Regions from separate parts of the Lactobacillus isalae genome, predicted to be linked through region 3. Evidence: a T-box and tRNA genes for the amino acid it is inferred to sense, from the RefSeq annotation. Region 3 holds a T-box; the other regions hold tRNA genes.
The links. The T-box of region 3 lies ahead of leuS (leucine--tRNA ligase). A T-box ahead of a tRNA ligase gene usually reads a tRNA of that ligase, here a tRNA-Leu.

Region 1 (5,121 bases), 900 kb from region 3:
TTAATAATATAAAGATAGCATAAAAATAATAGTGCTAACGGATTTGTACTATGATGAATAATTTTTATTAAGGAACATCTAAATGAAAAGTTTATTTTTTCGCTTGTACTTATGGGGAATAAGCTTCCTTGCAAGTCTTCGTCCAATTAAAGAAAAGAATATTGTAGTCTTGAATGGCTCAGGTAGATCTGGTTCAAATGGCTATTTATTTTATAAATACATTAGAGCCAAGCATCCCGACTACAACATTACTTTAGTTGAGCCTTGGCCATCTTCTCATTTATCATGGGAAACTTGGAAAAAAATTGGCGCTGCTAAGTATGTGATTACTACTCACCAGCCTTTTAAAGTACGACGAGATCAAGTTAATATTCAATTTTGGCATGGTGTACCTTTAAAACGTATGGGATTTATGGCTCATAATACGCGCTACCGAGACAATAAGCGTAATCAAAAGCTATGGCATAAAAATGCAGACATGGTAACGTCAAGCTCCGACCTCTATGAAAGTTTAATGAGTGCCTGTATGGCAATTGAAGGTAAAAAATATCAAAAGCTTGGTTTCCCTAGAATTGATTACATTAATCATCCAGCAATCTCTAAAGAAAAATTACTAGCAGATTTGTTTAAAACTAGGGATGATCAAGCTCAAATAGGAATCTATATGCCAACTTTCCGCTATGAATTAGAAGATCAGTTTGTTATGAAAAAAATAAAGCAGGGTAACTACTTTGCATTTATAGATTTTGATCCATATAAGTTAAATGATGCTTTAAAGGTAAATCATCGATATTTAATTGTGAAGCTTCATCCTTATGAAATGCGAATGTTTGAGAATTTTAACAGTCAGTTTTCAAATATTGCCTTCTTAAATAATGATTATTTATTTGAAAATGATCTCGATTTATACGAACTATTAGGAAATACTGACTTCCTAATTACTGATTTTTCGTCAATTTATTTTGACTACTTGTACTTAGACAAGCCAATCATTTTCATTACCAATTATCTAAAGCAATACGAAAAGGTCCGTGGCTTATTATTAAGCCCGTATGAAGATGTTACACCTGGGCCTTGTGTTAACTCACAAAAAGAACTTCTGCAAGTTTTGAAGTATCTTGACGATGATCAATACAAAGAACAACGTTTTTATTGGCGGAGTTTAATTGATGAAACTGATGATATTGGTTCTTGTGAGCCTATCTTTAATTACATGACAAAGAAATTTTAGAGGAAAAAGTAGTGAAACGAACTTTTCTTAATATTCTATATAATGCGGTCTATCAAATCTTTTTAGTTTTAGTGCCGCTAATTACAGTTCCATATCTATCTCGAGTTTTAGGACCTAAGACTTATGGTATTTATGGCAGTGTAAATAATACTGTGCAGTTTCTGATGGTATTTTGTACCTTGTCAGTTTCTTACATTGGAATTCGAACAGTTTCTCGAACTAGAACTTATGGTACCCCGCAAGAGTTAACTGAAGCCTTCTGGGGCTTATGGTACTTTCAGGCAATTGCTGGTTTAGTGACCATTCTAATTACATTACTGATTACTAATATTTTTCATATTCAGTATTGGAATTATTTGATCTTAATGGTTCCGTATTTAATCTCGGCTCAAGTTGATATTTCTTGGTTCTTTCAAGGCTTAGCTGACTTTGGCCGAGTAGTGTTAAAAAATACTGCCGTTAAATTAGCTAGTGTGGTTTTGATTTTACTATTAATTAAATCGCCAGCTGATCTTTGGAAGTACTTTTTAATTATGTCAGTTTCGACAATGCTGGGATCTTTTGTCTTTTGGCTTGATATACATAGGTATGTAGGAAAGCCAGTAGGTCATTTTTATAAATACAAGACAACTATTGTCTCAATCGTTACATTAATGATTCCCCAGATAGCAACGCAGATTTATACATCGCTAGATAAACCAATCCTAGGCTTTTTTAGCAATTCTACCCAAGTTGCTTTTTATGATAATTCGCAACGAATTTCTAATATGATCTTAGGAGTAATTACTAGTATTTCTTTAGTTATCATGCCGAAAATGGCTAGCGAAGAAAAGGAGACGCAGAAAGTTGTCTTAAAGAAGTCACTTGAAGCAACCACAATGCTTGGAACCTTATTTGCAGTCATTGTTATGGCTAATACCAAGCAATTCGTGCCATTCTTCTTTGGTAAGAAGTTTATCCCCATGACGCCTTTGATGTTCTTCTTTGCATTAACAATCATTATGATTCCGATGGGTGGGGTATTTGCTAACCAATTTGCGCTAGCTAATCGGAGAGACAAGGAATATGCGATTCCAGTAGTTATTGGAGCAATTATTGAGGTTGTTTTAGCAGCCTTGCTTGATCGGCCATATGGAGCTAGCGGGGCAACCGTGGCAATTTTGATTACAGAGTTTGTAGTCTTAATTTTACGACTTTGGATTGTAAGAGATGACTATAATTTTAAAGATGCATTTAGCGACGTACCAAAATATTTCTTGATTGGAATGATTACGTTGATTGCAGGGATGCTCATGCCTAACCTAATTAGTTCAAGTTTTTTGAACATGACAGTTAAATCAATTTTGATGTTAATTATTTATGCTGGAATTATGTTTATGATGAAGTTAGACTTTAATCAAGATATTATGGACTTTATGACACGATTTTTTAGAAAGGTAAAAAGATGATCCCTAAAAAAATTCATTACGTCTGGGTAGGGCATAATCCTAAGTCGCCATTAATTGAGGAATGTCTTGCAACTTGGAAAAAGAAATTGCCTGACTATGAAATTATTGAGTGGAATGAAGATAACTTTGATATGCATGAGAATTGTTATCTTGAAGAAGCGTACCAGGCTAAAAAATGGGCTTTTGTGTCTGATTATATCCGGGCTCGTGCGATTTATGAGCAAGGCGGAATTTACTTAGATACAGACGTTAGAGTTCTTAAAAAATTAGATCCACTTTTAAGTAATCAAGCTTTTATCGGCTTTGAAAACAACGACTACTTATCAGCTGCTATTTTTGGTGCAGAAGTACATCATCCCTTTATCAAAGACATTCTCGATTACTACCAGGATAGAGAGTTTACTTTTGACAAAAATAATCAAATGGCTGGCGTAAACAGTTTGTCTGTAACTGATATCTTAAAAGAAAAATACGACTTAAAAACAGGCAATAGAGAGCAACTTTTAAAAGACGGAGTTCATGTTTATCCAGATGGCTTTTTATGTAATCCAAGTAAAGACTCGTATTCAATTCATTTATTTACTGGTACTTGGATAGATGGACAGCAGACAGTAAAGCAAAAAATTGTAACAGGTCTAAAGAGAAGAATATCTTCTCCAAGGCAGGCTAGTTTATATCAAAAATTAATTCGAAAATGAATCAAACAGACTTACAAAAATTAGTAGAAGAAATTTCTTTAAAATATTTCCATGCTCCATTTAGACATGAAGTTAAGATTAATAATCGAATGACAACAACTGGAGGAAGATATTTTCTAAATGACCATCATATTGATATTAATGGTCATTTTTTAGATGAAAAATATCGCGCAGATTTAATAGGAATAATTAAACATGAGTTGACGCATTATCATTTACACTTAGCAGGGCGAGGTTATCAGCATCGCAAGCGTGATTTTAAAAATTTACTTGCCTATGTTGGAGGCAGTAGGTATACGCCTGATATTGGTTTAAGGCGTCGGCAGACTCGCAATTATCTTTATGAATGCGAAAATTGCCATTTTCGGTATCCGCGTGTTCGCAGAGTAAATACCAGAAAATATCGTTGCGGACGGTGCGGAGGAAGATTAAAATTAATTCGAAAAAATAAATAAAAAATTTGAATTTCCATTTGCTAAAAGAAAAATTATTTGGTATATTAGTTAAGTACCGCGGGCGTGGCGGAATGGCAGACGCGCAAGACTAAGGATCTTGTGATCGCTTTTAGATCGTGGAAGTTCGAGTCTTCTCGCCCGCACCACTAAGAAAAGGAAGTCGCACATGCGGCTTCCTTTTTTGTTAAAGTTATAATTAATAAAGTAGGAAAGACTATGATTAATAAAAAGACTTTTAGAATTGCCATTAGTGCTATTTTTGTTGCAATTATTTTGGTTCAGACTTTTGTTCCTTATATTGGCTATATTCGGATTTTACCGGGCTTGCCTTCAATTACAACGATACCTTTAACAGTTGCTTTAGCAGGTTGTTTAATGGGGCCAGGCTTTGGTGCATCAATTGGTTTATTTTGGGGTTTATTAAGTTTATTTGTTGCTTATACGCAACCTGGCGATATTGTCAGCATGCTTTTGTTCCGAAATATTTTTATTGCATTAGTTCCACGTACAGCTGCCGGTTTTATTGCTGGTATGATTGGTCAAGCCGCAAAAGATGAATCAAGGCTTCAAAAGACAGTTGTTTATACAATTGCCGGCTTATGTACTTCGCTTGCTAATACCTTACTGGTAATTAGCATCACTAGCTTGTGGTTCATGAATAATCCAGCTACTTTACTGCAAAGTTTAGGTCAAACTCAAAATTCTGCTCCTTTAATTGCAATTTTATTAAGTGTTTTAGGCGTTAATGGTGTTGTAGAAGCAATCTTTACTGCTGTTCTTACTCCAGCAATTGCAATGCCTTTAAAGCAAGTAATGAAAAGGAAGATGAGTTAAGATGCCACGTAGACGCCGTCAAAAAAATATTCAATACGTAATTGCAAGAGCATTTGCTATTTGCTTTACTTTAGTAATCATCTTATCAGGCTTTTTGTACTGGCGTCATGAAATTGTAGTTAATGAACAGTTGAGGCAGGCGCAACTAGAAAAAGAACGCGCTCTTCAAAGTAAAGAAAAGTTTATTAAAGTAGTAGCTCCAATTGCTCAAAGGGCAGATAAGCCCTATGGTTTATTTCCTAGCGTAACAATTGCTCAGGCATGTTTGGAGAGTAACTTTGGTCAAAGTGAACTTTCTAGAAAGTATAATAATTTATTTGGCGTCAAGGGAACTGATCCCAATACTAGTCGAGAATTAACAACTTCTGAATATGTTAATGATCATTGGGAGACTGTGACGGGCCGGTTTCAAGTTTATAATTCTTATGAAGAATCAATTCAAGCCCATACCCGTT
Region 2 (5,121 bases), 980 kb from region 3:
CAAAATCGAGAGGCTATGAACACTCTTCGTAGTATTACTTCAGTTGATGAATTTATTTTAGTGATGAATAAAAATGGCATTATTAATTTAGAATAAGGGGATAAAGACTATGGATGCGATTAGTTCAGGTTTACAATGGTTTGTTAACCTGGGAGCTAGTGTTATGCTACCGATACTTTTATTTGTTTTTGCATTAATTTTACGAATAAAACCAGGTAAAGCTTTTAAAGCAGGGTTAACTGTTGGTATTGGATTTGTAGGATTAAATTTAGTGATCGAATTACTTACAAAGAATTTAGGACCAGCCTCACAAGCAATGGTTAAGAATTTTGGCTTACATCTATCAACATTAGATATTGGTTGGCCTGCTGGTTCTGCGGTAGCATACGGGACTGTACTGGGAAGTTTAGCTATCCCAGTGGGAGTTATTACAAATATTGTTTTACTTTTAATTGGTTTGACTAAAACATTAGATGTTGATGTTTGGAATTATTGGCATATAGCTTTTACAGGCTCAATTGTTTATGCAATTACAAATGATTTTGCACTTGGAATTTTTACAATGGTAGTGCATATCATGATTATTTATTTGTTAGCGGATATGTCAGCTCCGTATATTCAGAAACAATATGGCTTACCCGGTATTTCCTTCCCTCAGGGAGCTTCTGATCCAGGATTTTTACTGGCATTACCATTAAATTGGTTAATGGACCATATTCCAGGAATGAATAAGATCAAAATAACTCCTAAAACAGTTCAAAAAAGAATGGGAGTTTTTGGTGAACCTTCTGTTATGGGATTAATTATTGGGATCGTAATAGGAATTCTAGCAAAATATTCGGTAGCAAAAGTTCTTCAATTAGGAGTGATTACGGCGGCAGTTTTAGTTTTAATGCCACGAATGGTATCACTTTTAATGGAAGGGTTAACTCCAATTTCTGAAGGAGCAAATGATTTCATTAAGAAACGTTTTCCAGGTAGAAATTTATATATTGGGATGGATAGTGCCTTAGCTGCAGGTAATGAGACAGTTCTTTCCTCTGCTTTGATTTTAGTACCGATTACTCTGTTAATTGCAGTTATTTTACCAGGAAACAGTACTCTTCCGTTTGGAGATTTGGCTACTATTCCATATATGATCGCTATTATGGCAGCTGTATTTGGCGGAGATATTTTTAGAACGCTTATTGGTGGTGTAGTAGATATCATTATTACTTTATATATCGCTTCTTGGGTAGCACCATTTGTCACTGCTTCAGCTAAAGCAGCACACTTTGGTTTACAAGGCGCTAGCTCAATCACGGTTATGAGCGATGGAGGAGTATGGACTACTTGGCTAATTGTTGGTCTTGGAAAATTAATGACCTGGGGCGGAATTGGCTTGATTGGAATAGTAACTCTCGGTTTTATGATTTGGTTTAATAAATTTCATAAAGCCAAAAATGAAAATACATTATAAGAGATATTTTACAAGGAGAATTTATTATGAAAACTTTAATGGTTGTTTGTGGTAGTGGAGTCGCTACATCTACAGTGGTAGAGGGGAAAATTCGTGACTTTTTAGAATCGAAGGATGTTTTAGATAAGGTAAAATTGTTAAAAGGAAATATTGCTGAACAAATTAATAATGTTGATGATTATGATGCATTTGTAAGCACAACTGTAGTTCCTGATGATGTAAAAGATAAGGTAATTAGTGGGTTACCAATTTTAACAGGTATAGGGGCTGATAAAGTTTATGATGAGATTTTGCGAAAGTTAGATTTAAAGTAAAGCTATATTGATATAAGTATAAAGATATTTGTAAAGCGTAAATTAAAAAGCCTATTAGATTTTGGTGCAGTAAATCAATTATGATTTTAATGAGGAATCAAGCAGTTAAAAAAAGTTGTTTGATTCTTTTTTTGACAAAATTTTTTTAAGTTTGATTTTAATTAAAAGATTGCTAAAATTCCTAATTTATCACTGAGACAATCAAGTAATTATTATTTGGTTTTTATTTTATAAGAAAAAATATGTTATAAATTTATTTGATAATGTCATAAATTTCTTTAAGTTGTATGGGTAATTATCATAAAAATGAGTAAAGGATTTTTAATTCTAAATTATTTAGTTGCTATTATTGCTGATATGATTTTGGCAACTAAGTATATTGAAGTAGTCGTATTTTTATATCACTTTTCATCAGTAACTTAGGTATTTATTGTTTAATTGTTATTAGTATGATAGAAATAAAATTAACGACAGGACATTAAGAAAGTAAAATGAGAAAAGTAAGTTTATTTATTGCGATGAGTCTTGATGGTTATATAGCTGATACTAAAGGCGGAGTTGACTGGATTTCTGGTCAAGGCGATCATGAAAAAATATAAATACATATTCTGAATTTATTAAAGATATTGATATCGTTTTAATGGGATGGAATACATATCATCAAGTTGCTACTGAACTTTCTCCGAATAATTGGGTATATGCTGGAATGACGACATATGTTTTTACTTATCATCAAGAAAAATCTACTGATGATATTAAATTTACAGATGAAAATCCAGTTGATTTGATCAACAGGTTGAAGCAACAAGATGGCAAAGATATCTGGATTTGTGGTGAAGCTAATCTTATTCAGCAATTAATTAGAAATGACTTAATTGATAAATATTATATTTCTATTGTTCCGACTTTATTAGGTAAGGGATTGCGTCTCTTTGGAGAGAGTTGCCAAGAACAAAAGCTTAAGCTCATTAATACATTAATACCAGAAATTATAATGGGATTGTCGATGTAGTTTATGAACGCAGATAGATGAACGATTATCAGAAAGTTTCAATTAAATAATCTTGATCTGTAATGAAGATATGGTTAGAAAACAATATACAAGCTTATTCCTTTGTTACAAAAATTACTGGAATGATCATTTTTCTGAGATTGACGAGGCTATACAAACCACCGAGAATATCATAAATTTTATTTTTATTGATGAAACTGGAAATTTAGAATATGTAATAAGATGAGAAAAATAAATTATCTTGCCTTATTAATTAAGATTTTTCTTTCCAACCTTGTTAACTTTTTGGTATGATAGATATGTTGTAAAGGTTGCCTCAATGGCGGAATTGGCAGACGCGCAGCGTTCAGGTCGCTGTTCACGCAAGTGAGTGCAGGTTCGACTCCTGTTTGAGGCACATGAAAAAGAGGTATGCAATTTGCATATCTCTTTTATTTTTATCTCAATTTAACAGTTTTACTTTCAAACTTAAAAGGTCTCATAAATGTGAGTTGATAAGCAGTTAACTGTAATTTCTCTCCATTTTGATAATCTGGATTATATAGTGGATCTCCAATAATTGGAGCATCAAGTGCTGCTAAGTGAACTCTAATTTGATGTGTACGCCCAGTTTCGAGAGTAAGTTTTACCAATACCTTATTTTCATATTCTTTAACTATTTCGTAATGAGTAATAGCCTTTTGACCGTCGGGGTGCACCATCCTTTTTCTTTGATCATTTGGGTCGTGACTAATTGGAAGAGAAATAGTACCACTTTGCTTCAACTTGCTAGATTTATTTACCCAGGCTAAGTATTCTCGATGCAATGTTTTATTAGTTAATTGCCGATTTAAGATTGGAACAACGGCTGGATTTTTAGCTACTAGTAATAGACCATTTGTAAGCATATCAAGTCTATGAACAATAAAAGGACTATAGCCTAAGTAAGTAGCGCAATCATTTAATGCAGTATCTTTTTCATATAAATTCGGATGTGTTTTTTGTCCAGCAGGCTTATTAATTACTAGAATATCTGGATCTTCGTAAACAATTTGGGGTAAATTTCCACTAGCTGGATAAGTTTGTTGATCACTTTCAACATGCTCAAGATAAATATCAATTTTATCACCTGGTTTTATTAGAAAATTAATTGGCAAGTATTTGTTATTAATCAGGATTTTATTTTCAGTACGTAAAAAATGACGCCATTTTCTTGGAATCAGGAGCTTACGCATTAAGTCATCAACGCTTATTGGTTTTAAATTAGTGGGATATTTAAGAGAATAATGGTATATAGTCATCTTTTTCACCTTATCTAATTTTTAACTTTTAAAATACTATTTTTCAAATAAAGATATGCTAAAATCGTCATATTAGGTTTATTGATGAAAAGGGAGTTTTAATTATATGCATTCCCAAAATCACGAGTTTTGGCATCGCGTTCATTTAGCGATTAAAAACTTCAACCATCGCTTTCAAATTTGGCGTTGGTTAATTTTAATATTGCTGTCGTGTTGTTTATTCGTTTGTACTTATTATACCGTTAAGGTAAAAACTTCAAACATCTCTAACATGAAGGCATCGCTTTCTACTACAACTACTATTTATGATAATAAAAATCAAAAGGCAGGTTCGCTCTATTCTCAAAAGGGTTCTTTTGTTGAGTTAAGTCAGATTTCGCCTTATATTCAAGATGCTGTCATTGCAACTGAAGATAGGACATTTTATAAAAATCCTGGTTTTAGTGTGAAAGGGATGGCGCGTGCTGCGGTAAGCAGTCTAATTCATCGCGGAATTGTCGGTGGTGGATCGACTTTAACGCAGCAGCTGGCTAAGAATGCTTTACTAACGCAAAAGCAAACTTTTTCTAGAAAGTTAGAAGAATTATTTTTTGCAATCGAGATTAATCGTGTTTATTCTAAAAAAGATATTCTGACAATGTACTTGAACAATGCTTACTTTGGCAATGGCGTTTGGGGCGTTCAAGATGCAGCAAGGCGCTATTTTGGTAAAAACGCAAGTGACGTAACTGTAGGTGAAGCTGCAACAATTGCCGGAATGCTTCGAAGTCCAAGCTACTATAATCCGATTGATCATATGGACAATGCAATTTCACGACGCAATGTAGTATTAGGCTTAATGGCTGATACTGGCAAAATTTCGCAGACGCAAGCTGATAATGCTAAAAAAACTACATTAACTTTAGATGATACATTTTCTCAAGAAGATGGGTATCGTTATCCTTACTTCTTTGATGCAGTCGTTGATGAAGCAATTGATCGTTACGGCTTAAAAGAAGAAGATGTAATGAACAAGGGCTTGAAGATTTATACAACTCTTGATACAGGTTATCAAAG
Region 3 (5,121 bases):
TTGGCGTTGCAATAGCAGCCATCCCCAGAGAAGCTGGAATCATAACAAATAAGAATAATTCCAATGTATTTTCAATTTGATTAGAAATGCTAGCATAATCACGTCTTGCATGTGCACCTGATAAAAGCGGAATTGCCGTTACAGACATCGCAGTGGCCAAAGATACGATAATCATGATTAACTTATTTGCATTTAACCCAAATAAGGCATACCATGATTCGATTTGATCAGAACTTGCATGAACAAACATAGCAATCATCGGATGGAAAGTATACTGGTCAATTAATTGGAATAGTGTAATCCCTGAATCAATGATGATAAATGGAATTGATTGATTAATAATTTCCCAAAAAATTCCGGCTGTTGAAATCTTAATAGCATGATTTGATTGTTCCATCAATGCATTTAATTCATCTCTTCGACGATATAAGAACCATACTAAAAGTAAAATTCCAAATACCGCACCAATAGCTGCAGCTAAGTTTGATTGAACAACAGCATGGACGTAAGAACCATGTTGAACTTGCATGATGATATATGCAGTCAAAAGCATCCATAATACACGAGCTAACTGTTCAACAAATTGAGACATAGCTGGTGGCATCATGTCTGCATAACCTTGGAAATATCCACGCATGATACTCAAAATCGGAATAATCAAAACTGCATAAGACAAACTTCTCATTACGGCAACTTGACGCGGATCACTCTCTGCCCCATGTAAAATTGCCCCCATGATATCATCAGTAGCCAAAATTGGAGCTCCAAAATACATTATTGCAGCACAAATCACACCAAAAATTGCCATCAAAATTAAGCCACGTCTAAACAGCTTGCGCCCAATGTCATATTCATTTAACGCATTATATTTCGCTACTTGTTTAGCAACCGCACCCGGAATACCAGCAGTAGAAATAATGATAAATAAGCTATAAATATTATAACTTTTCGCTGTTAGTGCATTAGCAATATTCCCATGGCTTCCCATCCAGGCATACCATGGAATAATGTACAATGCCCCTAAAATTCGTGACACAATTGAACCAAAGGTCATCCAAGCGGAGCCTTTGACCATTGTCTCTTTAGTATTTTTAGTATTATTTTCCATAAAAATAAATTTTCCCTATATCCAGTTAAGCGTCTGAATTATATATTACTCATTAATGTAAACAGTATTTACAAATATTAATTATTTAGGAAAAACTTAAATTACTTAGCAACAATGTTGACAATCTTATTTGGAATAACGATCACTTTCTTAACATCTTTTCCATCCAAGAATTTTTGAACATGGTCAAGAGAAAGAGCTTCTTTTTCTAAATCATCTTTAGCAGCATCTTTAGCAGCCTTAAATTTACCACGAAGCTTACCGTTGACTTGAACCATAATTTCAACTGTTGATTCAACTAATTTTGCGGGATCATATTCTGGCCATTTAGCATAAGTAATTGATTCATCATGACCAAAAATAGACCAAATTTCTTCCATCATGTGTGGTGCAACTGGTGCGAGAAGTTTTACAAAACCTTCTGCATATTCACGTGGAATAGTCTTAGCTTTTTGTGCAGCATTCATAAATACCATCATTTGACTAATTGCAGTATTGAAGTGTAGAGCTTCAAAGTCTTCAGTAACTTTCTTAACGGTTTCAGCATAAACCTTATCAAGTTCACCGTCATTTTTATCAACAATCTTTTCTTGAGGAATTGCGTTTAAATCAAGATCATTAACAAATAAGCGCCATACACGATCCAAGAACTTCTTGGTAGATGCAGGACCGTTATCATCCCAATCAATAGATGCATCTAATGGTCCCATGAACATTTCATACATTCTAAGAGAATCTGCACCATACTCATCAATTACTTCATCCGGGTTAACTACGTTTCCCTTAGACTTAGACATCTTTTCGTGATTCTTCAAGATTAAACCTTGATTATATAATTTTTGGAATGGTTCTTTAGTTGGTACAACACCCAAATCATAAAGAACCTTATGCCAAAATCTAGCATATAGAAGATGGCGAACTGCATGTTCTGCACCACCAATATAAAGATCAACTGGAAGCCACTTTTTAAGTAAATCATAGTCAGCTAATTCTTTATCATTGTGCGGATCAATATAGCGTAAGTAATACCAAGAAGATCCAGCCCAGTTAGGCATAGTATTAGTTTCTCGCTTACCTTTTCGACCATTTTTATCAACAACATTTACCCAGTCGGTCAAATTAGCAAGTGGACTTTCTGGAGTACCAGATGGCTTAATATCAGTTGCATGTGGCAAACGAAGTGGTAATTCATCTTCAGGAACTAATGAAGTAGTGCCATCTTCCCAATGAATAACAGGAATTGGTTCACCCCAGTAACGTTGACGAGAAAAGTCCCAATCACGAAGTTTATAGTTAACTTTCTTTTGACCCACCTTGTGATCTTCAAGCCATTCAATCATTTTCTTTTTGGCTTCTTCAATATTTAAACCATTTAAAAATTCGGAATTGATGTGCGGACCATCACCACCATAGGCTTCTTTATCTAAATTACCTCCGTCAATAACTGGAGTAATAGTTAGACCGAATTTTTTAGCAAATTCATAGTCTCGCTGGTCACCGGAAGGTACACCCATTACCGCACCAGTTCCGTAACTAGCTAAAACATAATCGGAAATCCAAATTGGCACTTCTTCACCATTTACCGGATTAATTGCATAAGCACCAGTAAACACGCCAGTTTTATCTTTATTAAGGTCTGTTCTTTCAAGATCTGACTTTGATTCAATTTTCTTAATATAAGCATTAACTGCTTCTTTTTGTTCCGGAGTAGTGATTTCTTGAACTAATTTACTTTCTGGAGCAAGAACTGTGTAGCTAACACCAAATAAGGTATCAGGACGAGTAGTAAAGACATCAAAAGTCTTATCGCTATCCTTAACCTTAAAAGTAACTTGTGCACCTTCTGAACGGCCAATCCAGTTACGCTGCATTTCTTTAACTGGTTCTGGCCAATCTAAATCATCTAAATCTTCAAGTAAACGATCAGCATAAGCAGTCATTTTAAGCATCCATTGACGCATATTACGGCGGTAAACTGGATATCCACCACGTTCAGTCTTGCCATCAACGATTTCTTCATTAGCAACAACTGTACCTAAGTCTGGTGACCAGTTAACAGGTACTTCCGCCTCATAAGCTAGGCCTTTTTTATACATTTGTTCAAAGACCCATTGAGTCCACTTGTAGTAATTAGGGTCAGAAGTCGTTACTTCACGGTCCCAATCATATGAGAAACCAAGTTTATTAAGTTGCTTTTTGAAATTAGCAATATTTTCTTTAGTAACTTTTTCTGGATCTTCACCTGTCTTTAAAGCATATTGCTCAGTTGGCAAACCAAAAGCATCCCAACCCATTGGATGAAGCACATTATAGCCTTGTGCACGCTTCATTCTAGACATGATATCTGTTGCAGTATAGCCTTCTGGGTGCCCTACATGAAGACCTTTACCTGATGGAAATGGGAACATATCTAAAGCATAGTAGTTCTTCTTCTTAGGATCAGTTCCTGTCTTAAAAGTATCATGCTCTGCCCAATATTTTTGCCACTTTTTTTCTACGGTTTTGTGATTGTACACCTAAATCTCTCCTTAAAACTAAAAAACGCCCTATGATTAAAAAATCATAGGACGAAGTTAATTTCGCGTTACCACCTAAGTTCCACACAACATTACGTGTGACACTCATGCCCCTTAACGCGGAAAGCAAACGATAGACTTATTCATCAGGGTAAGTTCACAACACAATTGTTAAGCTTTGCACCTAACCAGCTCATCTCTAAAAACAATTATGATTTGCTACTACTCCCTAGTCTTTATTTTTTTATGGATAATGATTATAATTTACCACATCTACTAGAAATTACAAGGGGAGAAATTTTTTTGAAAAAGAAACATGATAATCTAGTTATCCACGATACACTAATTCCAGGATTTATTTTTTTAATACTTTATGTAAGCTGGGCACTCTTAGTCATATATAAGAATCCATTTATTCATTCTTTTGACCAAGCTATTATTCACCTTGTTTCTAATAATAATCCAGTTAACGTAGCAATTGCCACTAAATTGACTGTAATTGGGAATACTAGTACCTTAACAATAGCTACAATTGTTTTATTTATTGGATTACTTCTTGCCAGAAAATTTGCCTATGCTTTCTTTTCAGCTGGATTAATGATCTGTGCCAATGGTTATAACTGGATTACAAAGCATGCTGTTGAACGCCACCGTCCTCTAGTTCACCATCTAGTTTTTGCTGACGGCTACAGTTTTCCCTCTGGACACTCTGTCGGTAGCGCCACATTCTTTGGTATTTTAATTATCCTGACCATCTTATTAGTCAAAAATAAGTTTTGGCGTACTATACTAATTATTATTTGGATTATCTTTCCATTGTTTATTGGCTATACTCGAATCTTCTGCCATGTTCATTACCCTTCTGATGTAGTTGGTGGATGGTTAGAAGGAACTACCTTTGTTTTACTTGGCTTTTCTATTCTCTATCATTCTTACTTAAAGAAACATAATTAAAAACGCTAACTGAGTTAATTAGCTCAGTTAGCGTTTTTGTTTTTATTCAACAATTTTCTTTTGTTTATACAGTTGGTTAAGAATCAAAGATAAGATGATCACCACTAAAGAAACTACATAAACAGACTTCAAACCACTTAATAATACTTGTCTTAAGCCAGGTATTAAGTTAGCTGCCAAATGTTTAGCCTTATCAGCAGAAACAATATCATTCATCATCTTTTGGGTTAAATTTGGATGATGTGCTAATTGCTTAGCCACGACCATATTGAAAGTAATACCATAGATCGAAACCATCATAGTTTGTCCTAAATACTTCATTAAAGTATTAAAACTAGTAGCAACGCCAATCTTATCGCGCCCTACCAAAACCTGAGAGCGAACTTGAGAAGCTGTAGTAATAGCTCCAAAAGCTGTCCCATTAAAGGCTGCAATTATACAAAATACCCAAAATGAAGTATAAATTGGAACCATAATTAAGGCTAAATCAGCTACTACCAAAATAAGCAACATATAATCATATGTTTTCTTTATTCCCCAGCG

Region 1: it has a tRNA-Leu gene. The T-box ahead of leuS (leucine--tRNA ligase) is inferred to sense a tRNA for this amino acid. The anticodon was not compared.
Region 2: it has a tRNA-Leu gene. The T-box ahead of leuS (leucine--tRNA ligase) is inferred to sense a tRNA for this amino acid. The anticodon was not compared.

The regions. Positions count from the first base shown of each region.
Region 1 covers NZ_OX443569.1:1,344,949-1,350,069, reverse strand. The annotation lists gene QM512_RS06530 (CDP-glycerol glycerophosphotransferase family protein) at 83-1,231, shown strand; gene QM512_RS06525 (oligosaccharide flippase family protein) at 1,243-2,679, shown strand; gene QM512_RS06520 (glycosyltransferase family 32 protein) at 2,676-3,377, shown strand; gene QM512_RS06515 (SprT family protein) at 3,374-3,832, shown strand; tRNA gene QM512_RS06510 (tRNA-Leu) at 3,890-3,978, shown strand; gene QM512_RS06505 (ECF transporter S component) at 4,049-4,666, shown strand; gene QM512_RS06500 (glycoside hydrolase family 73 protein) at 4,668-5,121, shown strand, end outside.
Region 2 covers NZ_OX443569.1:1,264,775-1,269,895, reverse strand. The annotation lists gene QM512_RS06270 (PTS sugar transporter subunit IIA) at 1-96, shown strand, start outside; gene QM512_RS06265 (PTS galactitol transporter subunit IIC) at 110-1,459, shown strand; gene QM512_RS06260 (PTS sugar transporter subunit IIB) at 1,486-1,773, shown strand; gene QM512_RS06255 (dihydrofolate reductase family protein) at 2,265-2,372, shown strand; gene QM512_RS06250 (dihydrofolate reductase family protein) at 2,414-2,785, shown strand; tRNA gene QM512_RS06245 (tRNA-Leu) at 3,099-3,182, shown strand; gene QM512_RS06240 (RluA family pseudouridine synthase) at 3,223-4,065, opposite strand; gene QM512_RS06235 (PBP1A family penicillin-binding protein) at 4,172-5,121, shown strand, end outside.
Region 3 covers NZ_OX443569.1:127,135-132,255, reverse strand. The annotation lists gene QM512_RS00625 (putative polysaccharide biosynthesis protein) at 1-1,108, opposite strand, end outside; gene leuS (leucine--tRNA ligase) at 1,210-3,624, opposite strand; T-box leader at 3,669-3,870, opposite strand; gene QM512_RS00615 (phosphatase PAP2 family protein) at 3,871-4,578, shown strand; gene QM512_RS00610 (MDR family MFS transporter) at 4,621-5,121, opposite strand, start outside.